DNA from 2 places in the Brevundimonas sp. GW822-FHT03E11 genome. Region 1 is predicted to be linked to the other one. Evidence: predicted binding sites of a transcription regulator. Region 1 holds the regulator's gene; the other holds the start of a gene.
What was found. Region 1 encodes HrcA, which represses chaperone genes, less so after heat shock. Its sites were predicted from a motif close to GTTAGCANTCNNNNNNNNNGANTGCTAAC; they were not measured.
Positions count from the first base shown of each region.

Region 2: the regulator HrcA is predicted to act here: its motif matches at 8,499-8,527, upstream of groES (co-chaperone GroES).

Region 1 covers NZ_JBXANG010000002.1:478,217-490,095, forward strand. Annotated here, with positions in the region: gene AC1RKE_RS05165 (RsmB/NOP family class I SAM-dependent RNA methyltransferase) at 1-1,188, shown strand, start outside; gene rpe (ribulose-phosphate 3-epimerase) at 1,236-1,907, shown strand; gene AC1RKE_RS05175 (heparinase II/III family protein) at 1,904-3,757, shown strand; gene purH (bifunctional phosphoribosylaminoimidazolecarboxamide formyltransferase/IMP cyclohydrolase) at 3,847-5,451, shown strand; gene AC1RKE_RS05185 (dienelactone hydrolase family protein) at 5,603-6,511, shown strand; gene AC1RKE_RS05190 (S8 family peptidase) at 6,799-8,841, shown strand; gene grpE (nucleotide exchange factor GrpE) at 8,969-9,601, opposite strand; gene hrcA (heat-inducible transcriptional repressor HrcA) at 9,598-10,650, opposite strand; gene rph (ribonuclease PH) at 10,757-11,482, shown strand; gene AC1RKE_RS05210 (hypothetical protein) at 11,544-11,879, shown strand, end outside.
Region 2 covers NZ_JBXANG010000002.1:364,975-376,853, reverse strand. Annotated here, with positions in the region: gene AC1RKE_RS04715 (acetyl-CoA C-acetyltransferase) at 1-225, opposite strand, end outside; gene trhA (PAQR family membrane homeostasis protein TrhA) at 383-1,096, shown strand; gene phaR (polyhydroxyalkanoate synthesis repressor PhaR) at 1,183-1,800, shown strand; gene AC1RKE_RS04700 (hypothetical protein) at 1,797-2,159, shown strand; gene AC1RKE_RS04695 (hypothetical protein) at 2,339-2,761, opposite strand; gene AC1RKE_RS04690 (hydroxymethylglutaryl-CoA lyase) at 2,829-3,743, opposite strand; gene AC1RKE_RS04685 (ArnT family glycosyltransferase) at 3,740-5,443, opposite strand; gene AC1RKE_RS04680 (glycosyltransferase family 2 protein) at 5,519-6,259, shown strand; gene groL (chaperonin GroEL) at 6,359-8,005, opposite strand; gene groES (co-chaperone GroES) at 8,143-8,430, opposite strand; gene AC1RKE_RS04665 (YMGG-like glycine zipper-containing protein) at 8,706-9,131, shown strand; gene zigA (zinc metallochaperone GTPase ZigA) at 9,180-10,400, opposite strand; gene AC1RKE_RS04655 (DUF1826 domain-containing protein) at 10,496-11,065, shown strand; gene pgi (glucose-6-phosphate isomerase) at 11,069-11,879, opposite strand, start outside.

The DNA.
Region 1 (11,879 bases):
CAGCCGGCCGCCCGCGCCCTGGCGCCGGTCGATCGCGCCTTCGCCCGGGCGGTGGCCATGGCGGCCCTACGGCGTCTGGGCGAGATCGACCAGATCCTGGACCGGCGTCTGAAGAAGTCGCCGCCCGAGGCCGTGCGCACCTTGATGCGCATCGCCCTGGCCCAGACCCTGGTGCTGGAGACCCCGGCCTTCGCCGCCGTCTCCACGGCCGTGAAACTGGCCGAGCGGGACCCCAAGACCCGGCCGTACAAGAACCTGGTCAACGCCGTGCTGCGCGGGGTGGGGCGCGACGGCCCCGGCCTGACCACGGCCGAGAGCAATCTGCCCGACTGGATCGCCGCCCGCTGGCGGGCGACCTATGGCGAGGCGGCCCTGACCGGCCTGGCCCTGGCCGCGCGCGAGGAGCCGCCGACCGATCTCAGCCTAAAGCCCGGCGTCGATCCCGCCGCCGTCGCCGAGGCGGTGGAGGGCGAGGTTCTGGACGGGGGTACGGTCCGCACCGGCCGTCGCGGCGATGTCGCCGCCTGGCCCGGCTTCGAGACCGGCGATTGGTGGGTTCAGGACGCCGCCGCCGCCGTCCCCGGCCGCCTGCTGGACGTCAAGCCCGGCGAGACCGCCCTGGATATGTGCGCCGCCCCCGGCGGCAAGACCCTGCAGCTGGCGGCCGCCGGCGCTTCGGTGGTGGCCCTGGACCGTTCGGCCCCGCGTCTGAAACGCCTGACCCAGAACCTGGAACGCACCGGACTGACCGCCGAGGTGGTCGCCGTCCCCGCCGAGGACTGGGAGGACGACCGCACCTTCGACGCCGTGCTGCTGGACGCCCCCTGCACCGCCACCGGCACCTTCCGCCGCAATCCGGAGGTTCTGCGCGCCACCAAGCCGGCCGAGGTCGCCAAATTGGCCGACGTCCAGCACCGGCTGCTCGACGCCGCCGCCGAACGGGTCAAGCCGGGCGGCCGTCTGGTCTATTGCACCTGTTCGCTGGAGCGCGAGGAAGGGGAGACCCAGGTGATCGCCTTCCTGCGCCGCAACCCCGGTTTTCGCACGGTTCCCGCCGACCCCGCCGCCGTCGGCGCCCCGGCTGAGGCCCTGACGCCGGAAGGCTGGCTGCGCATTCTGCCGTCCCAATGGGCCGAACGCGGCGGCCTGGACGGCTTCTTCGCCGCACGGCTGGAGCGGATTTCCTGACGGTCGGCGGCTTGCCCCCGTGGGCAAGCCGTCCTATCCGAGGGGCCATGGCCGCACCCCTGATCTGCCCGTCCATCCTCGCCAGCGATTTCGCGCGCCTGGGTGAAGAAGTCCGCGCTCTGGAAGCCGCAGGCGCCGACTGGATCCACATCGATGTGATGGACGGCCATTTCGTGCCCAACATCACCCTGGGCCCGGACATCGTGAAGGCCATCCGACCGCACACCCGTCTGCCGTTCGACGTCCATCTGATGGTCGCGCCGGTCGATCCGTGGCTGGAAGCGTTCCGCGAGGCGGGCGCAGACGTCCTGACCGTCCACCCTGAGAGCGGAGCGCACCTGCACCGCACCCTGGGCCGCATCCGCCAGCTCGGCGCCAAGGCGGGCGTCGTGTTTAATCCCGCCACCCCGCTGTCGATCCTGGAAGAGGTGGTCGATCTGGTGGATCTGGTTCTGATCATGTCGGTCAATCCGGGCTTCGGCGGCCAGAAGTTCATCGACAGTTCGCTGAAGAAGATCGAGACGGCGCGGGCCATTCTGGATCGGGCCGGGTCGGCGGCTCATATTCAGGTGGACGGCGGCGTGACCTCGGCCAATGCGGGGTCTTGCGTCGCCGCTGGGGCCGACGCCCTGGTCGCGGGCTCCTTCGTCTTCAAGGGCGATTATGCGGCCAATATCGCCGCCCTGAAGTCCGCCCCGAACGCTTCGACCGCCGGGTGAGCCCCTTGGGTCCCTTCGCTCCGCGGCGCGAGCCCGAGACGCCGGACGTCGCCTCGGGCCAGATTCCGGGCCTTCCGGGCGCGCCGGTCCGCACGCCCGTCCGGGCGGGGCAGGCGGCGACCAGCGCCGGTCTTTGGCCCGCCATCGCCGGGCGTCTGATCACCCGTCAACTGTGGATCGAGCTTTACGGCCTTCCCGGCTATGGTCTGACCCTGGGCCCGGTGCTGGGCGGGGGCAAGGTCACGGCCTTTGCGGCGACGCCGAGAGATTTCCGGCCGCACGATTCCGCCCCGGGCAAGAACCTGCTGGTCGGGCGCTTTATCCTGGCCGGCGCCTCCATGGAGGTTGAGCCCCCGTCCGATCCATGGAACCGACCCAGTCCGTCGCGGCCCTTCGCCGTCGAATTGCACGCCTTCAACTGGCTGCCGGCCCTGATGGCCCAGGGCGAGCGCGGCGCGCGCGAGGCCCTGCGCCTGACCCTGGCCTGGGCTGACGCCTTCGCCCGCTGGTCGCCCTTCGCCTGGGGGCCGGAGATTCTGCCGCGCCGGGTGATCAACCTGGCCTGCGCCGCCCGCCGCATGGGGGCGGTGGCGACCGAGGCGGAACGGTTGAGGCTGGCCGACAGTCTGGCGCGCCAGACGCGCCAGCTGTTGCGTCCGCCGGGCGGCCTGGCCACGCGGGCGGAGCGTCTGACCGCCGCCGCCATCGGGGGCTGCGTCCTGGCCGGCGCGCCGGGGCAGGGCCTGCGTCGCCGCGCCCTGGGCGGTCTGGCGGGGGCGCTGCGCGTCACGGTTCACGACGACGGTTCGCATGCGTCACGCAGTCCCGAGGCGGGGCTGGAGCTGCTCTTGGACCTCCTGACCCTCGACGACGCCCTGGCCCAGCTGTCCGAACCGACGCCGCAGCCGGTGTCGGAGGCGATCGACCGCCTGACCCAGGGCCTGCGCCTTCTGACCCTCCCCGACGGGCGGCTGGCCGGTTTTCAAGGCGGCGGTCCCTCATCGGCCGCCCGTGTGGCCGCCGCCCGCGCCCATGACGAGGCCGCGACGGCGAGCCGTGCGGCCGATCCCACCCATCCGCCGGTCGGCCGGATCGGCGGACTGGTGCGGATCGCCAGCCCCCTGTTGTCCATCGTCGCCGACGCCGCCTCGCCCGCGCGCGGCGCCTGGGGCGCCACGGCCTGCGCCCAGCCGCTGGCGCTGGAGATCGCCTGCGGCAAGGACCGTCTGGTCACCGGCTCCGGCTGGACCCCCGCCGCCACCGATCGTCAGGCCCTTCGCCTGACCCCCGGCCATTCGACCCTGACCCTAGGCGAGCGGTCGCTGAACGAACCCTTGGGTGGCTGGAAGGGCGAGCTTCTGGGACCGCGCCTGGTCGGGCCGCCGATCCATGTGACAACCGACCAGAGGGAAGCCGAGGGCGCGGTCTGGCTGGAGATGGAGCATGACGGCTGGAACGAAGCCTTCGGCCTGAACCATCAGCGGCGCCTGTATCTGGACCAGAGGCTGGACGAGTTGCGGGCGGAGGAGAAGCTTTTCCCGACGCCCGGCCGCAAGGAGGTGATCCGCCAGATCGCGGCCCCCTACGCCATCCGCTTCCATCTGGAGCCGGGGGTTCAGGCCTCGCTGGCGCGGGACCGTCGCTCGATCCTGCTGCGCGGCGCCTCGGGCCGGGGCTGGTGGTTCCGCACCGACGGCCCCGACGTGGCCATAGAGCCCAGCGTCCATATCGACGCCGGGCTGACCCGCCGCAGCTTGCAGATCGTCGTGCGCGGCTCGGCCCGCACCGACAGCGAGAGCCGGATCCGCTGGAAGCTGAGCCCGGCAGGCGCGAGCGGCGATCCGAGTTGATCCTCGTCAGAAACCGTCCGTGGGGTGACGAGGCGGCCGTTTGGCGCTAGAGGGCGCCCCATCCTCCCCCAGCCTTCACGGACGCCGCCATGCCCGCCGCTCCCGACTTTCCCCCCGCCCCTGATCGGGTCAAGCCGCAACGCGCCCTGATCTCCCTGTCCGACAAGGCCGGGCTGGAAGAGGTCGCCCGCACCCTGAACGACCTGGGCGTCGAACTGGTCTCGACCGGGGGCACCAAGGCGGCGATCGCCAAACTGGGCCTGCCGGTCAAGGACGTGGCCGATCTGACCGGCTTCCCCGAGATGATGGACGGCCGGGTCAAGACCCTGCACCCCGTGGTCCACGGGGGCCTGCTGGGCGTGCGCGACGCGGCCGACCACGCCCAGGCCATGACCGACCACGGCATCGGCGCCATCGATATCGTCTGGATCGACCTCTATCCGTTTGAATCAACCGTTGCGGCGGGCGGTTCGTTCGAGGCGGCGGTCGAGAACATCGACATCGGCGGCCCGGCCATGATCCGTTCGGGCTCCAAGAACCACGGCTATGTCGCCGTCGCCGTCGACGGCGAGAGCATCGGCCTGATCCTTGAGGCGCTGAAGGCGGAAGGCTCGACCGATCTGGCCCTGAGAAAGCGGCTGGCCGCCCGCGCCTTCGCCCGCACCGCCGCCTATGACGCCGCCGTCTCCGCCTGGTTCGCCCAGCAGGTCGAGGACGCCGCCCCGGCCCGCAAGTCGATCGCCGGTTCTCTGGCCCAGACCCTGCGCTATGGCGAGAACCCGCACCAGACCGGCGCCTTCTACCGCACCGGCGAGCGCCGGCCGGGCGTGGCCTATGCGACCCAGGTCCAGGGCAAGGAGCTGGGCTACAACAATATCGCCGACGCCGACGCCGCCTATGAGCTGGTCGCCGAGTTCGAACAGCCCGCCGTGGTCATCGTCAAACACGCCAACCCCTGCGGCGTGGCCGTGGGCAAGGATCTGTCGGAAGCTTATGCCCGCGCGCTGGAATGCGACGCCGTCTCGGCCTTCGGCGGCGTGATCGCCGTCAACCGGCCGCTGAACGGCGACGACGCCCGCGCCATCACTGGAATCTTCACCGAGGTCGTCATCGCCCCCGGCGCCGACGACGAGTCCAAGGCCGTCTTCGCCGCCAAGAAGAACCTGCGCCTGCTGATCACCGACGGCCTGCCCGATCCGCACGGGCCGGGCGAGGTGTTCCGTTCGGTCGCCGGCGGCTTCCTGGTCCAGAGCCGCGACCGGTCGCTGATCAAGCCTTCGGATCTGAAGATCGTGACGAAGCGCCAGCCGACCCCGACCGAGATCCAGGACATGCTGTTCGCCTTCACCGTGGCCAAACACGTCAAGTCCAACGCCATCGTCTACGCCAAGGACGGCCAGACCGCCGGCATCGGCGCGGGCCAGATGAACCGCCGCGACAGCGCCCGCATCGCCGCCATCCGCGCCAAGGAGGCCGGCGAGGCGAAAGGCCTGACCCAGTCCCTGGCCGAGGGGTCGGCCTGCGCCTCGGAAGCCTTCTTCCCCTTCGCCGACGGCCTCTTGGAAGCCGTCGCGGCCGGGGCCACGGCGGTGATCCAGCCCGGCGGCTCGATGCGTGACGCCGAAGTTATCGCCGCCGCCGACGAGAAGGGGATCGCCATGGCCTTCACGGGCGTGCGGGTCTTCCGGCACTGACCTCTTGGGGAAGAAGGGCGCTATCGCTCGCGACGCGGTCGCTCGCTGCTTGAGCGCCCTTCTTCCCATAGTCGGCGTCCTCGCGTTCGTGACTGGACGCTGAAACGAGGGCGTGATGGTCTGGCGGCTCCCCCGTTTCTGGAGCCGTCCCATGACCACCCTGATCCGTCCCGAAGGCCAGACCGCCGATGATCTGAAGCTCAGCCGCAGGGCGGTGGGGGCGCTGGGGGCTCTGGGGGGGCTGTTCTTCTCCGGCTATGCGGTGGCGGCCCTGGCCAGGGAGGCCAAGCCGATCACCACCGACGCCGCCGGATTGGAGACGGCGGAGGTCGCCTATCCGGCGCCGGACGGGTTTCAACTGCCGGCCTATGTGGCGCGTCCGGCCGGAGACGGCCCCTTCCCCGTCGTGATCGTCGTGTCCGAGATCTTCGGGGTTCACGACTATATCAAGGACGTCTGCCGCCGCCTGGCCAAACAGGGCTACGCCGCCATCGCCCCGGCCTTCTTCGTCCGGGTCGAAGATCCGGCGCCCCTGTCCGACATGGGCCGGATCATGCAGATCGTCGGGGCGGCGAACTATGAACAGGTGATGGGCGACTTGTCGGCCACCCTGGAATGGGCCAGCCAGCAGCTGTGGGCGCGCGACGGCAAGGTTGGGATCACCGGCTTCTGCTGGGGCGGCAAGGTGGTGTGGCAGGCGGCCGCCCGTTTCGCCGCCATCGGCGCCGGCGTGGCCTGGTACGGGCGTCTGGCCCCCGCCCCCGACGCGACGCCGGTTCAGGTCTCGTCCGGCCAGCCCTGGCCGGTGGATCTGGCCGACGATCTGAAGGCGCCGGTCCTGGGTCTGTACGGCGGTCAGGACCAGGGCATTCCTCTGGCCAGCGTCGAGCGGATGCGCCAGGCCCTGGCCCGCGCCGGTCAGACCCAGAGCCGGATCGACGTCTATCCCGACGCCCCGCACGGCTTCCACGCCGACTACCGCGCCAGCTACGCCGAGGCGGACGCCAAGGACGGTTGGGCCAAACTGCTGGCGGTTTTCGATAAAGCGTTAAAGAATTAGGCGGTTACTGGGTGAAGGCGCGGCGACCGACCGCGCGGCTCGGGAGGAACGACGTGGTCGGAAAACGGTTGAAGCGGACGATTCTGCTGAGCGTCGGCCTTCTGGCCCTGCCGCTGGCGGCCTGCGGCGGGGGCGGTGGAGGAGGCGGTTCCGGTTCGGTGACGCCGGTGATTCCTCCCCCGCCTCCACCGCCCCCTCCTCCTCCTCCTCCACCGCCCCCTCCGCCTCCCCCAGCGCCGCCGTCCACCACGTCACGAGAGTATGAGCGCAACTATGGTCTGGCCAATGTGAAGGCCGAGGCCGCCTGGCGGGCCGGCGCCACCGGAAGCGGGGTCACCGTCGCCGTGGTCGATTCCGGCGTCAGTCGAGACCAGGCGGACCTCATCGGGCGGATTTCCGCCGCCTCGACCGACGTGGTTCCCGGCCGTAATGCGCCCTATGTCGCCGACAGCAGCCACGGGACACGGGTCTCCGGGGTGATCGCCTCCAACTTCAACGGCCAGGGCACGATCGGCGTCGCCTATGAATCCACGATCTTGTCGATCCGCACCGACATCTCCGACTGCGAGGAGAAGAACACCGACGTCTGTTTCAGCAGTTCGGACCTGGTCCGGGCCCTGGACTACGCCGTGGCCAATGGGGTCAAGATCATCAACATGTCCCTGGGCGGCGACGACCGTCTGGGTTCGGCCTTTGAGGCCGCGCTGCTCCGGGCGGTCAATTCGGGGGCGGTGATCGTCGCCTCCTCCGGCAATGACGGCGAGGCCAATCCCGGCTGGCCGGCGCGCTACGCCGTCGATCCGCGCTTCGCCGGGGCCGTGATCGCGGTGGGATCGCACAACGCCTCCAACGCCATGTCCAGCTTTTCGAACAGGGCCGGGGTGGCGGCGGCGGGCTATATCTCGGCGCCGGGCGAGGCGATCGTCACAGGCTGCGATACGACCAGCTGCTGGCGGGTCAGCGGCACGTCCTTCTCGGCCCCGCACGTCGCCGGCGCCCTGGCCCTGTTGATGGACGCCTTTCCCAATCTGACCGGCCGCCAAGCCCTGTCCCTGCTGATAGAGACTGCGCGGGACGCCGGGGACGCCGGGACCGACGTCGTCTATGGCCGCGGTCTTCTGGACCTGGCGCGCGCCTTCCAGCCGGCGGGGACCACTTCTGTGCCCCTGGCGGACGGCGCGACCCTGGTCGCCGCGACGGAGCCCGGCAGTTTTGTCGGCTCGGCCTTCGGCGACGCCTTTGCACGCCAGACGGCGCTCGAGACCGTGCTGTTCGACGGCTATGATCGAATGTTCGCGGTCCAGCTGGGCGGCGCCTATCCGACGGCGCCCAGCCGTTCGTACCAGGCTGCGCCGTTCGAACCCAGCCGCACCGCCACGACCAGCCTCAGCCTGCCCCGCGGCGGGCGGCTGAGCCTGACGGCGGCCCAGCTTGACGAACCGGTCGAGGCGGTGACGGCCCGCCGCGACCTGACCGATGCGCCCTGGCTGGGCGACGAACCCCGCCAGGAGGCCCTGCTGGATCTGGAGATCGGCCGCCTGAACTTCGCCACCTGGCAAGGTCGCGGCGGCGCCGTCTCTCCGTTCAAGGGCGCGGCCGGCGACGGTTTCGCCGCCCTGGCCCAGGCCGATCATGCGGCGCGCGGTCAGGTTCGGCTCGGCGCCTTCACCCTGGCGGCCGAGAGCGGCGGGGGGGACCGTCGCATGCCGCTGCGTCGGGTCGAGGAAGCGGCCTCGACCTACAGCCGCGCCACCCTGGCCTGGCGCGGCGCCGACGGCGGCCTGTCGCTGAGCCTGGGCGCCCTGGACGAACGGCTGGGGCCCTTGGGGGCCTTCATCCCGGGCGGTTCGGACTTCGCCCTGCCGTCGCGGACCCGCTTCTATGCGGTCGGCGGGGACTGGGCCCTGCGACCGGGTCTGGCCCTGCTCGGCGAGGCGGGCCTGGGCGCCACCGAGACGCAAGGGCGTTTCCTGTCGACGGACGGGGCGGCGATCAGCTCCAACTGGCGGCTGGCCCTGCTGACGGGTTGCACCGCCCTGTGCGATCGGATCAGCTTCACCGTCTCACAGCCGCTCCGGATGGAGCGGGGGACCTTCTCGGCCTGGCTGGCGGACGTGCCGGTCGATTATTTCGACCCCCTGACCTATTCGCGTCGCCGCTTCTCGGCGGCGCCCAGCGGGCGTCAGATCGACTTCATCCTGGGCGGCGAACGCAGTCTGAGGGACGGCTCCAGCCTGTCGCTGCAAGCCGTGGCCAGCCGCGAGCCGCGCCACACCGCCGACGCCGCGCCCGAGTTCGCCCTGATCGGGGGCTGGCGACGCCGGTTCTGAGGGGGTGTCGGCGCTGGTGAAGGTGAGCGAGAATTGTGCGGCCTCGAACGTCGTGCCGAACGCCTCGCTCACCTGCCGCTCACCAGCACTATTCACTAGCACAAACCCCCTCAGAGGAGGGCGGTGATCAAGCCTTGCCGTCGAAGGCGTGAGTCTGGGGTTCGCCGCCGCCGCCGCCATAGGGGTTTGACGGCTGGGCGCCCGAGCCCTTGGCGGCCACCACCACCATGGCCGGGCGGATCGTGCGGCCGAACAGTTCGAAACCGGACTGCATGGTCTGGACCACGGCTCCGCCCGGCACCGTGTCCGACGGCTGTTCAATCATGGCCTGGTGCAGATGGGGGTTGAAGGCCTCGCCGGCCTCGGGCGCGACCCGCTTCAGACCGTTGGTCTCGAACGCCTGCAGCAGGGCCTTCTGCGTCATTTCCAGACCCGTCACCAGACCGGCCGTGGCGCCCTCGGCGTCCTTGGGCGCGGCCATCAGGGCGCGCTCAAGATTGTCGGCCACGCCCAGCAGATCCTTGGCGAAGCGCTGGATGGCGTAGGCGCGGGCGTCGTTCTGCTGGGCCTCTGAACGGCGCTTCAGATTCTCCATCTCGGCGGCGACGCGCAGGGCGCGGTCCTTCCACTCGTCCCGCTCGGCGATCACGGCGTCCAGCGGCGCCAGATTGTCCGACGGCTCGGCGTCCAGTCCGTGTTCGGCGTTCAGTTCCGCCTCTTCCATTCCGTTCAGCTCATCGTTCTGGGGTTTGTCGCTCACGTTTCTTTCCCGTCCAGCATTCGGCCCAGCACCCGGGCGGTATAGTCCACCAACGGAATGACACGGGCGTAGTTCAGTCGCGCCGGTCCTATGACGCCTATGGCGCCCAGAACCCGCTGTCGGCCGCTCATATAGGGCGCCGCGATCACGGCGGAACCCGAAAGTGAAAACAGACGGGTTTCAGCGCCGATGAAAATCCGCACCCCCTGGGCCGCGTCCACCCCGTCCAGCAGGCCGATCAGCTGTTCCTTCTGCTCCAGATCGTCGAACAGGACCCGCACCCGCTCAAGATCGGCCAGGCCTTCGCCGTCCTGCAGCAGATTGGCCCGACCCCGCACGATCAGGGCCCGCTCGCGGTCCGGCCCGCCGGACCAGGCGGCCAGGCCGTCCTCGACCAGCCGGGCGGCGGCCTGGTCCAGCTCGCGCCGGGCGATCTCCAGCTCCTGGGTCATTTCCCGCTTGGCCTCGGCGAAGGGCCGGCCGCGCAGCCGGGCGTTCAGGAAGTTGGAGGCCTCCGTCAGGGTCGAGGGGGTGACCCCCGCCGCCAGGCTCATGATCCGATTCTCCACCGTGCCGTCGTCGGCGACGATGACCGCCAGGGCCTGATCCCCGCCCAGGGCGACGAACTCCACATGTTTGACCCCGGCGTCGCGCACCGGGCTGGAGACCACGCCTGCGCCCCCCGCCAGGCCCGACAGCAGATTGGACGCCTCGTCCAGGGCGGCCTCGAAATTGCGGCCCCGGCCGGCCAGGCGGGCGTCGATCTCGCGCCGCTCCTCCTTGGTGAGGTCGCCGATCTCCAAGAGGCCGTCGACGAACAGGCGCAGACCCGCATGGGTGGGAATCCGCCCCGCCGAGGCGTGGGGCGAGGCCAGAAGGCCCGCCAGGGTCAGGTCCTGCATCGTATTGCGGATCGAGGCCGGCGACAGGGCGATCCCGCCCAGCGACAGGGTCCGCGACCCCACCGGCTCGCCCGTCTCCAGATAGCTCTCCACAATGCGCCGGAAGATGTCGCGCGCGCGCGCGTCCAGGCCGGCCAGCCCCGCCAGAGACTGGCCCGTCGCCGGACCGCCGTCGAACGGCGGGGTTTTGGGGGCATACAGGCTCACGTTTTCAGGATAATCACCGCCGCCCCAGCTTCCAAGGACTCATCTCATGCGCCATTCGCAACGCACCGACGCCCAGCTGCGTCCCGTGACCATCGAGACCGGCGTCAATCGCTACGCCGAGGGCTCGTGCCTGATCACCTTCGGCCACACCAAGGTTCTGGTGACGGCCTCGGTCGAGGAGACCATTCCCGGCTGGATGCGGGGCAAGGGCCAGGGCTGGGTCACGGCCGAATACGGGATGCTGCCCCGCGCCACCCACACCCGCGGCCGCCGCGAAGCCGCCGCCGGCAAACAGACGGGCCGGACGCAGGAGATTCAGCGTCTGATCGGCCGCAGCTTGCGCGCCGTCGTCGATCTGAAGGCGCTGGGCGAGCGTCAGGTGGTGCTGGACTGCGACGTGATCCAGGCCGACGGCGGCACCCGCACCGCCGCCATCACCGGCGCCTGGGTCGCCATGGCCTCGGCCCTCAACTATCTGCGCGACGAAGGCGTGCTGAAGGCTGATCCAATCCTGGACCAGGTGGCGGCGGTGTCCTGCGGCGTCTGCGACGGGGTTCCGGTGCTGGACCTGGACTATGAAGAGGATTCCGAGGCCGAGGCCGATTCCAACTTCGTCCTGACCGGTTCGGGCCAGATCGTCGAGATCCAGGCCACGGGCGAAAAGCGCGGCTTCACCCGCGCCGAGTTCGACCGTCTGTTCGCCCTGGCCGAGACCGGCTGCGCCGAACTGTTCGCCCTGCAGAAGGCGGCGCTGGAGGCGGTGCGCTCTTAAGGAGTTTCGTGCGTTCAACAGGCGGGTCATCGTGGCTATGACCCTCAGCCCGGAGTTTTCGATGCGCCCTTTCCTGTCCGCCTGTTTCGCCCTGTCGGCCGCCCTCGCGGTCGCCGCCTGCCAGTCCGGGGAGGACAGGACCGCGCCCGCTGCGGACCCCGGTTCGGGCGCGCAGACCATAGCAGAGACGGCTCCGGGTCCGGCGTCTTCGGATCAGCCCGATACGGGCGCTGAACGAGGCCTCGCAGCCCAGACCGCATGCCGCGCGGATATCGGCGAGGCGGCGGCGGCGCGTCTGGTCGAGCGCTGCATCAAGGTCAGCCCGGCCACCCATCCGCCCTGCCACGCCGACAATCCCTGCGCCCTGATCCGGGGCGAGATCGACCGGTCCTGCAAG
Region 2 (11,879 bases), 110 kb from region 1:
CACGCCGGCGCCGACCGCCGCCTGACGCGCCGGGCCCTGGCCGGCCGCAGCCTGAAGCACATGGCCCAGGATCACCTCGTCCACCTCATCACCCGCGACGCCGGCCCGCTCCAGCGCCGCCTTGATGGCGATCTCGCCCAGCTTGGAGGCGGGCAAGGACGACAGGGCGCCGAGGAACGACCCGACGGGGGTGCGGGCGGCGGAGACGATGACGACCTCGGTCATGGGATTTCACTCTCTGCGGAATTATCGAGTGGCTCTTTTGCCGCATATGGGCGGCTTCGTCACCTGTCGGAGCAAACACCGCCTCGGATTCAGTCCTTCGTCATCCTGACGGCGCATTGTGTCGGAACGATAGGGACGATCTTGGATTTGATTGGCCATGCTGGGAACGCTGAAACGCCTTGTCACCCATGTCTGCACGCCGGACGAGCTGGACATGATCGAGCACTATCAGACCCGGGCCGAAAGGCTGGCGGACCTCTGGGTCCATGCCGTGGGTCTGATGCTGGCGGCCGTCGGCGGGGTCGTTCTGGCGGGTCTGGCGGGGGTCTATACGGGGGTCGGCGGGGTGCTGGCCACGGCCATCTACGCCCTGTGCCTGATCGGCATGCTGACCGCCTCGACCCTGTATAACTGGACCAACCCGTGCGCGGCCCGTCCGGTGCTGCGTCGCCTGGATGAGGCGGCCATCTTCCTGATGATCGCCGGCAGCTACACCCCCTTCACCACCCAGAGGTTCGAAGGTCTCTGGTCGATCGGCTTCACCGCCCTGATCTGGACCCTGGCCTTCGTGGGCGCCGGGGTGAAGCTGTTCGCGCCGCGCATATCCGACCGGTTCTGGAGCGCGGTCTATGTCGTTTTCGGCTGGCTGGCCGTCGCGGCTCTGAAGCCGATGGTGGAGACGGTCCACCCCGTCGCCCTGGCCCTGCTGGTTCTGGGCGGGTTGATCTATACGGCGGGGGTGCTGGTCTTCATCAGCCCGAAGGTGCCGTTCCGCCGCGCCATCTGGCACGGGTTCGTCGTCACCGGGGCGACGGTGCATTGGACCGCCGTCCTGGTCGGCGTCGTCCTGGCTCCGGCCATGAGCCACTGAGGCCTTGCGTCGCCCTTGAGATCAGCCTCTAGCGCTTCGCGCCGCAACGGACGATAGTGGTGCGTTGCAAAATCGCGAGAACAAGCGTGGCTGACGAAAACACCAAGGGCGGAAAGACCGGCGAGGGCGATCAGGTCGTCATCAAGAAGTATGCGAACCGGCGTCTCTACAATACGCGCAGCAGCACCTATGTGACCTTGGACGACCTTGCGGCCATGGTGCGCGAAGGGACCGAGTTCGTGGTCTATGACGCCAAGACCAACGACGACCTGACGCGCCAGATCCTGACGCAGATCATCTTCGAAGAGGAAAGCCGGGGCGAGGCCCTGCTGCCGGTCCAGTTCCTGCGTCAGCTGATCGGCTTTTACGGCGGTTCGATGCAGGGCGTTCTGCCCTCCTATCTGGAAATGTCCCTGACCAACTTCAGCCGTCAGCAGGAGCAGTTCGCCAGTCAGATGAGCCGGGCCTTCGGCGCCGGCGCCGGCGCGACCCTGATCGAGGAGGCGGCCAAGACCAATATGGCCGTGTTCGAACGGGCGATGCAGATGTTCCCCGGCTTCGGCTATGGCCGAAGCGAGCCGGCCGCCCCGCCGGCGGCGGAAACCAAGGCGGCCGCAGACAGCGACGCCCTGGAGGAGATGCGCCGCCAGATGGACGAAATGCGCGCCCAGATCGACCGTCTCGCCGAGTCCAAGCCGAAATGACCGATCGGATCCAGGCGGTCAGCGGACCTGAGCGCGTGGATCGCCGCGAAGGCGAAAGGCGCGAGCGCGAACGGCGCGCTCAGCAGGCGGCGGCCAAGGCCCTGGTCCCGGCGCCGCTGACCGAGGCTGAGGCCGAGGCTGCAACGGGGTCCTCGGCAAGACCTGCCGTCCATACGGCCGGCGAACCCGGCGCGGCGGCCTTTGTGGCCCAGCAGATGGGCCAGAAGGGGCAAAGGCGCGGCCTGAAGGGCGGTCCTCCGGTTCTGAACGCCGCGCGCGCCGCCTATTTGGGGGCTGAGTATTCGGGCGAGGCCGAGCGACGGCCGCCGGTCGGGCGCGCGTCCAAGACCGACGTCTGATCGGGCGTTAGGCGTCGGGCGGCACGGAACTTGCTGAAGGCGTATCGAAACGCCTCCGCCAGGACACGCCATGCCCGCCGCCCTCAGCCTCGCCGCCAAGGTCTTCGACGTCGCCGTCGTGGCGCTGATCTTCACCGCCTTTTCCTAAATCGTCTTTTCGCCGCCCCGCGCACCGGCCGTCAGTTGGCTAGGTCGAAATCCTTGCGCGACGCGATGATGGTCACGATGAAGCCGGCCAGCACGTCCAGCAGGATCATCACCACGATCAGAAAGAAGGTCGAGGTGGCGAAGCCGCGGATCAGCAGGAATTCGACCAGGACGATGATGAACAGGACCATCGACAGGGCGTGATTGACGATGGCCACCCTCTGGCTCGACGTCGATTTCACCAGTTCGAAGAACAGCAGGATCAGGCCGACGAACAGGATCAGGTCGCCCGAGCCCACATTCCACTGGGCCCCTGACGCCATGGGAATGGAGAACAGCGGATCACGCAGCAGGGCGTCGGCCTGGCTCATGCCGCCGTTTCCGTCTGCGCCGAACAGCACGACGATATTGTAGAGGACCACCGGGATCAGCAGCAGGGGTATGGCGATCAGCATGGCGGCTCCTCTCCCCGGCGCAACGGCTGCGCTTCTCAAGCCTGATTAACCCTATTGCGACCGTTCGTCACGTGCGGGGAAAGCCGCCGGCGCGACTGAGGGCGGACGGCGCCGGGCGGCCCAGGGCCGCACCGATCCAGCGCGCCGTCTCGATCAGGGCGGCCAGGTCATAGCCGGTCTGAAACCCGGCCCGCTCCAGCATATAGACCAGATCCTCGGTGGCGATGTTGCCGGTGGCGCCCGGCGCGAAGGGACAGCCGCCTATGCCCCCGACCGAGGCGTCCAGCACCTCCACCCCCGCCTCCACCCCGGCATAGGCGTTCGCCAGCCCCGTATTGCGCGTGTCGTGGAAGTGCAGGCGAAGGCGCGCATCCGGCGCCGCCCGGCGGGCGGCCTCGACCTTGCGCGTGACCGCCCAGGGATCTCCGGCGCCGATGGTGTCGGCCAGGGCGATTTCACCGACGCCCAAGGCGCCGATCGCCCCCACAAGGTCGCCGACCTGCTGAACCGAGACTTCTCCGTCAAACGGACAGCCCCAGACGCATGACAGGGTCGCCGACAGAGAGGGGACAACGTCGGACGTCTGGCTGTTGTGACGGCGGGCGACGATCTCGCCCAGCATAGCCAGCTGGTCCTTGACGGCCAGGCCCTGGTTCTTCAGGCCGAAGCCGTCGGTGGCGGAAAGCGAGACATTGACCTCGTCCACGGCCGTGGTCAGGGCGCGATCATAGCCTCGGCCGTTCAGCACCAGACCGATGCGGCTGCGTCCGGCTTCGTGAGGCAGGGCCGCCATCACCGTTTCCGCCCCGGCCATCTGCGGCACATATTTAGGATGGACGAAGGAGACGGCCTCGATCCGCCGGGCTCCGGCCGCCTCCAGCCGCCGCACCAGCTCGGCGCGGACGGCGGGGTCCAGCACGGCCTTTTCGTTTTGAAGCCCGTCACGGGGCCCGACCTCGACGATCTGGATGAGGCGGCTCATCGCGTCGCCGCCGTCGCGGGGGCGGCTTGCGTCGCAGGCTCCGCCGTGCGGGGCGGAGGCGCATAGACGGTCAGGCTCACCTCGTCTCCGGCGGAATAGTTGTAGCCCCGCACCACGCCGACCGCCCGGCCCGCCACACCCAGCCGCCCGGCGGCGGCGCGGAAGGCGTCGGCGTCTCGCCCTTCGACGATGGCCGGCCGCCCTTCGGCCAGGGCGCGGGCGGCGCCTTGGGCGTCCGTCAGATCCGTGTCCCGACCGGTCAGGAAGACGAAGCTGGGCTCATGGAAGCCGGTGATGGCGACCGGTCCGGGCGTGCGGCCCTGGCGGGGATGCAGGTCGGCCGCCTCCAGGGTCTTTTCCAGCCGAGGTGCGATGGCCAGGGGACGCAGCTGCCGGATCGTGCCCGACAGGGCGGCGTGGGCCACGATCCCAAAGGCCAGGGAGGCGACGAGCGCCGCCGCCGGCGCCCGGTTCAGCAGCAGAAAACCGCCGACGGCTGCGGCCGCCAGGGCCGAACCGACCGTCAGGGCCGCCCAGGTCTGGGCCGTCGAGGTGCCGTAGACGGTCAAGCCATAGACGGTGATGCCGCAGATCAGGACGGCGGCGAATACCGCCAGGGCCGCGCCGGTGATCCGCGAGACCTTGCCGATCGGCCGGGCCAGGGCGGCGGCGGCCAACAGGGCCAGGGCGCCGAAGGTCGGCAGGGTGTAGTGCCACAGCTTGGTCGGGGCCAGTTCGAACATCAGCCAGCCGGGAACCAGCCAGCAGACCAGGAAGCGAATGGCCGGCTCGGCCCGACGGGACCAGCCGGTCGCGACGGCGGCAGGCAGCAGCAGGGTGGAGGGGAAGAACAGCAGGGGCGCGAGAAGCACATACATTCCCGGGAAGCCGGAATGGCTTTCATGGGCCCCGGCGATCTTGGGCGCCAGGTCGCCGCCGATGGCTTCGCGCCAGAAGCCCCCGTCGGTGGCGATGGTGATGGCGATCGCCCAGGGGCCGACCATCAGGGCCACCAGCGGCAGGCCCCAGCCCCAGCCCAGCCGGCCCAGCCAGCGGACGTCGCGGTCCCAGATCGACAGGGCCAGGATCGCCAGGGCCACGACCAGAAGGCCGATCGGCCCCTTGATCAGGATCGACAGCCCCAGGCCCAGCCAGAACAGAAGCTTGTGGGGCCGGATCGGGCGTTCCCCGGCTCGGGTCGCCATATAGATTCGCGCCAGGGCGGCCATGGCCAGGGTGGTGGCGCCGCACAGCATGGCGTCCGTCTTGGCGATCCCGGCCTCGGTGGACAGAAGGAAGGTCGCCCCCATGATCGCGCCGCCGAAGAAGCCGACGCGCGCGCCCAGCAGGGCCGAACCCGCCCAGGCGACAGCCCAGGCGGCCAGCATGGCCCCCAGGAGAGAGGGGATCCGATAGGGGGCGATCTCGCGATCCTCGGGGTCCGAGGTCAGGGCGACGGCGGCGGCCTGCAGCCAATAGATGCCGACCGGCTTCTTCCAGCGCGGCTCGTCCTGGAAGCGGATGTCCACATAGTCGCCGCTCTCCAGCATCTGGACGGTGGCCTGGGCGAAGCGGCTTTCGTCCCGATCCAGCGGCGGCAGGAGCAGCAGGCCCGGCAGGCCGGCGACCAGCGTCAACAGGGCCGCCAGCAGGGGGCCTCTCCAGCCGGCGATGCGGCGATCCAGATCGAAGCTCTTCATGAGAGACTCCTTACACGGGGACCGGGCCGGCGTCAGCCGTCTCCCCTAAGCCGTCGATCTCGTCTATGGAGCGGCATGACCGCCCAAATCGCTCCTGACGCGCCCCAGATCTCCGTCGTGGTTCCCGTTCACGACGAGGCCGGCGCCGCCGTGCCCCTGGCGCGTGAAATCGCGGCCGCCTTCGCCGGCCGGTCCTATGAAATGATCTTCGTCGACGACGCCTCCAGGGACGCGACCTTGGCCGAGCTGAAGGCGGCCATGGCCGAACTGCCGACCTTGCGGGTTCTGGCCCACGGAACCAATGCGGGCCAGAGCCGGGCGGTGCGCACCGGGGTGCTGGCGGCGCGGGGATCGGTGGTGGTGACGATGGACGGCGACGGTCAGAACCCGCCGGCCGATGCGCCCCGGCTGGTGGACGCCCTGCTTGCGGCCCCCGCAGACGTCGGTCTGATCGGCGGGCGACGGGCCAAGCGCCAGGACAGCGCCGCCAAACGCCAGGCCTCGGTCTGGGCGAACCGCATCCGTCGTCGGCTGCTGGGCGACGACGCCGACGACACCGGCTGCGGGCTGAAGGCCTTTCGCCGCGACGTCTTCCTGCGGCTTCCCTATTTCGATCACATCCACCGCTATCTGCCGGCCCTGATGATCCGCGAGGGTTACCGAAACCAGTATCTGGACGTCGATCACCGCCACCGCGAAACCGGCCGGTCGAAATACACCAACTGGGGCCGGCTGAAGGTCGCCTTCGCCGATCTCTTGGGCGTCATGTGGCTGAAGAGCCGGTCGCGCCGGCCGGGGGCGATCTCCGAATTCTGAGCGCGATAATCCAGACGCTCACAGAACGGGCGCGACAATAGAAAAGGGCGGGACCTCGCGGTCCCGCCCTTCTGCATTTCAGCGTCGGAAGGCTTGGACTTAGAAGTCCATGCCACCCATGCCGCCCATGCCGCCCATGTCAGGAGCGGCGGCGCCGCCCGACTTCTTGGGGGCGTCGGCGACGGCGGCTTCCGTGGTGATCAGGATGCCGGCCACCGAAGCGGCGTCTTGCAGGGCCGTGCGGACGACCTTGGCGGGGTCGATGACGCCCATCTTGACCAGGTCGCCGTACTCTTCCGTCTGGGCGTTGAAGCCGAAGGAGGCGTCGTTGTTCTCCAGCACCTTGCCGACCACGATCGAGCCTTCGACGCCGGCGTTTTCGGCGATCTGACGGATCGGGGCCTGCAGGGCGCGACGGATGATGGCGATGCCGGCGTTCTGGTCGGCGTTGTCGCCCTTGACGTCGGCCAGGATCTTGGAGGCCTTCAACAGGGCGATGCCGCCGCCGGGAACGATGCCTTCGTCAGCCGCAGCGCGGGTGGCGTTCAGGGCGTCGTCGACGCGGTCCTTCTTTTCCTTCACTTCGACTTCGGTCGAGCCGCCGACGCGGAGAACCGCGACGCCGCCGGCCAGCTTGGCCAGACGTTCCTGCAGCTTTTCCTTGTCGTAGTCGGAGGTGGTGTCTTCGATCTGGCGCTTGATCTGGGCCACGCGGGCTTCGATGTCGGCCTTCTCACCCACGCCTTCGACGATGGTGGTGTCGTCCTTGGTGATCGAGACCTTCTTGGCCTTGCCGAGCATGTCGAGCGTGACGCTCTCCAGCTTGATGCCCAGGTCTTCCGAGATGACTTGGCCGCCCGTCAGGATGGCGATGTCTTCCAGCATGGCCTTGCGGCGGTCGCCGAAGCCCGGCGCCTTGACGGCTGCGACGCGCAGGCCGCCGCGCAGCTTGTTGACCACCAGGGTGGCCAGGGCTTCGCCTTCGATGTCCTCGGCGATGATCAGCAGCGGACGGCCCGACTGCACCACGGCTTCCAGGATCGGCAGCATGGCCTGCAGCGAGGTCAGCTTCTTCTCGAACAGCAGGATCAGCGGCTCTTCGAGAACGGCCTCCATCTTGTCGGCGTTGGTGATGAAGTAGGGGCTCAGATAGCCGCGGTCGAACTGCATGCCTTCGACGACGTCGACGGTGGTGTCGGCGGTCTTGGCTTCTTCGACGGTGATCACGCCTTCATTGCCGACCTTGGCCATGGCCTGGGCGATCAGCTCGCCGATTTCGGAGTCGCCGTTGGCCGAAATGGTGCCGACCTGGGCGATTTCCGAGTTGTTGGAGACGGGCTTGGAGTTGGTCTTGACCTCTTCCAGCACCAGGCCGACGGCCTTGTCGATGCCGCGCTTCAGATCCATCGGGTTCATGCCGGCGGCGACGGCCTTCAGGCCCTCTTGCACGATGGCTTGAGCCAGAACGGTCGCGGTGGTGGTGCCGTCGCCCGCCTTGTCGTTCGTCTTCGAAGCGACTTCGCGGATCATCTGGGCGCCCATGTTCTCGAAGGCGTCTTCCAGCTCGATTTCCTTGGCGACCGAGACGCCGTCCTTGGTCGAGCGCGGGGCGCCGAAGGACTTCTGGATCACGACGTTGCGGCCCTTCGGACCCAGGGTCACCTTGACGGCGTTGGCGAGGACGTTGACGCCGCGCAGCATCTTGTCGCGCGCGTCGGTGTTGAACTGTACGATTTTAGCGGCCATGCGGGCAGCTCCTTTTGTGTGAGTGGCGAGTGGTTAGTGGCGAGTGGCGAGGATCTGAGATTGGGGCGACGGCGGCGGTTTCGTCCGGAAACCTGCTCGCCACTCGCCACTGATCACTCGCCACTGAGGGCTGAGCCTTAGCTCAGCACTCCAAGCACGTCCGACTCTTTCATGATGATCAGGTCTTCGCCGTCGATCTTCACTTCCGTGCCCGACCACTTGCCGAACAGGATGCGGTCGCCGGCCTTCAGCTCCAGGGCGTTGACCTTGCCAGAGTCGTCGCGGGCGCCGGGGCCGACGGCGACGACTTCGCCTTCCTGAGGCTTTTCCTTGGCGGTGTCGGGGATGATGATCCCGCCCTTGGTCTTGGATTCTTCTTCAACGCGCTTGACCAGCACGCGGTCGCCGAGCGGACGAAACGCCATCGGTTGTCTCCCTTGATCCCCCGAATGGGGCGATTTGAACAATGGGTCAGCCTCTCCGCGACCGCCGTTTTAGCAGCCGACCACAGAGAGTGCTAACGCGAGCGGGAGTTAGTCAGAGGGGGGCGGAGCGTCAAGCGCTGCCGCGTGTGAAACTTCCGCGACGTATGAACCCGCGATGAACGTCGGCCTCCGAACCCGTTCAAACGGCGCCCGCTAAAACGACCTCAACGCTCGCGATCCCCGGAAGACGCGAGACGATTCAGAGGAGACGGACCATGTCCAAGCTGTTGAAGATCACCGCCGCCGTCGTCGCCCCCGCCGCCGCCCTGGCCCTGACCGCCGCCCCGGCTTCGGCCCAGTCGCGTGACCGCGACGACACCGCCCGCAACGCCCTGATCGGCGCCGCCGTCGGCGGACTGGCGGGCGCCGTCTACGGCAATGGCGACGGAACCTATATTGCGGGCGGGGCCTTGGCCGGCGCGGCCTTGGGCGCGGCGGCCTCGTCCAACCGCGGATCGGACTGCGGCTATTATCGCGGCGGCCGCTGCTACCGGAACCAGGGCCACTGGGAGCGCGAACACGGCATCAACAGCCGCGATCCGCGCTGGGAGCAGCGCCGCGACTATCGCGACTATCGCCGCGACCAACGTTACGACCGTCGCGATGACCGGCGCGACTACCGCTACGATCGCCGCTGGTAGGCGACAGGCCTGAATGAAGAAGGGGCGCCGATCGAGGCGCCCCTTTTGTCATGCCGCGTCCCGACGCGGCCCCCAATGCGGGAAAGGGTCCTCCAGCCTGGCCCAGCCCCTGGGTCCGCGTTCCATCTCGAACCGGGTCAAGAGGGCGGCGTCGAACATCAAGGTCAGCAGATCGCGGTTCATGTCCTTGCCGATCAGGACGATCTCCTGACGCCGGTCGCCGTAGGGCTGACGCCAGACGGCCTCGATCGCCTTCAGCCATTCGGGATTGTCGTCGGGCCAGCGGTCGCGCGGCGCCGAGGCCCACCACAGTCCGCCCCATTCATGCTCGGTCACCGCCCCCGCCTGGCTCCAAGAACCGACATAGTCCATCCGGCTGGCCAGCCAGAAGAAGCCCTTGGAGCGCCAGACGCCGGGCCATTCGCGCTGCAGCAGATCGTAAAAGCGCCGGGGATGAAAGGGTCTGCGCGCCCTGTAGACGAAGGTTGAAACGCCGTATTCCTCAGTCTCGGGCGTGACCTCGCCGCGCAGGGCCTGGGACCAGCCGGCGGCCTGTTCCGCCCGTTCCATGTCGAACAGGCCCGTGCCGACGACCTGATCCAGGGGCACGGCGCCGCGCACCGCCTGGATGATCCGGGCGCGCGGATTGAACTGGGCCATCATCGCCTTCAGCGTCCCAAGCTGCGTCTCCTCCAGCAGATCGCACTTGTTCAGCACGATGACGTCGGCGAACTCGATCTGGTCGATCAGCAGATTGGCGACCGTGCGTTCGTCATCCTCGCCGAGATGCTCGCCGCGGGTCTTCAGCCGGTCGGTCGAGGGATAGTCGCGGTGGAAGTTGAAGGCGTCCACCACCGTCACCATGGTGTCGATCCGGGCCAGATCCGACAGGCTGAAGCCGTCCTCGTCGCGGAAGTCGAAGGTGGCGGCGACCGGCATGGGTTCGGAGATTCCGGTCGATTCGATCAGCAGACAGTCGAACCGCCCCTCGCGCGCCAGCTTGCCGACCTCGATCAGCAGATCCTCGCGCAGGGTGCAGCAGATACAGCCGTTGGACATCTCAACCAGCCGTTCCTCGGTCCGCGACAGGTCCGCCCCGCCGCCGTCGCGCACCAGGGCGGCGTCGATGTTCACCTCGCTCATGTCGTTGACGATGACCGCGACCCGCAGCCCGTCGCGGTTCGCCAGGACGTGGTTCAGCAGGGTCGTCTTGCCGGCCCCGAGAAAGCCGGACAGGACGGTGACGGGCAGGGTCTTGAACTCGGACATGACGGCGCTCCACGCTGCTGCGCCGAGCTTGACCACAGCCCGGCGACTGTGAGAGTTACGTTATATTATAACAAGCATAGTCAGCAAGGTTTTCCATGGCGGTCGGCGCAGTCGTCCAGGGGCAGGCGCCCACGGTCTTCACCACCCTGTTCGAGCCGCAGGTGCGGATGGCGATCTGGTCGCGGCCCAGTCCGATGCCGCCGGACGCCTTACCCCCTCCGGACTTCACCGCCGACTGTGACGGGCGCTGGATCGCCACGTCCGGCCCGGCGCCCGAATGGTTGCTGCAGGATATCGAGGGATTGGCGGAGATTGTGGCGGCGATCAGCGGATACGACGCCTGGCGCGCGCGGTGGGAGACCGTGACCCGGCGCGCCTGCCCGCGGTTTCATCAGGACGCCGTTCCGGTGCGCCTGATCGTCGCCTATGAGGGGCCGGGGCCCGAATGGGCCTTCGCCGGCGAGATCGGCGAGGATCTGGACGGACGCAAGATCGGCACGCGCCGCCGGGTGCGCACGCTTCATCCCGGCGACGTCGCCGTCATCAAGGGCGCGGCGCCGGGCTGGCAGGCCTGGCCGGACTTGCCGGTGGTCCTGCACCGCTCGCCGCCGGCCGGGAGACGCACCCCCCGGCGCGTCCTGACGATCGACTCCGCGCCGGCCTGAGCCTCAGTCCATCAATCGCGTCATCAGGCCGGCCGTGGAAGGGTCCAGATCGGCCGACGGACCGCCGGCGTGGACGTCCTTCAGGATCGCCTTGGCCAGGACCTTGCCCAGCTCCACGCCCCATTGGTCGAAGCTGTTGATGTCCCAGATCACGCCCTCGACGAAGGTCTTGTGCTCATAGAGGGCCAGAAGGGCGCCCAGGGTCTGGGGCGTCAGACGGTCCATCAGTATGGCGGTCGAGGGGCGGTTTCCGGTGAAGGTCCGGTGGGTCGCCAAACGGGTCGCCTCTTCTTCCGACAGGCCCTGGGCCAGGCCTTCCGCCTTGGCGGCTTCGGTGGTCTTGCCCAGCATCAGGGCCTGACCCTGGGCCAGGGCGTTTGACCAGAGGGGGGATTCCGGCGCGTCTCCGTGGGTCTTGGCCACGATGACGAACTCGGCCGGGACGATCTTGGGGCCCTGGTGGATCTGTTGGAAGAAGGCGTGCTGGCCGTTGGTGCCGGGCTCGCCGAAGACGACGGGGCAGGTCTGGCGCGTCACGGGCGCGCCGTCGCGATGCACCCGCTTGCCGTTCGACTCCATCTCCAGCTGCTGCAGGAAAGACGGCAGGCGACGCAGGGCGTGGGCGTAGGGCGCCACGGTGCGGGCGGGCCGGTTCAGGCCGTCAACGTTGAAGACCTGGGCCAGGGCCAGAAGGATCGGGGCGTTCCGCTCCAGCGGGGCCGAGACGAAGTGATCGTCCATGGCCGCCGCCCCGGCCAGCATGGCCTCGAACACGTCCCAGCCCAGGGCGATGGCGCACGACAGGCTGACCGCC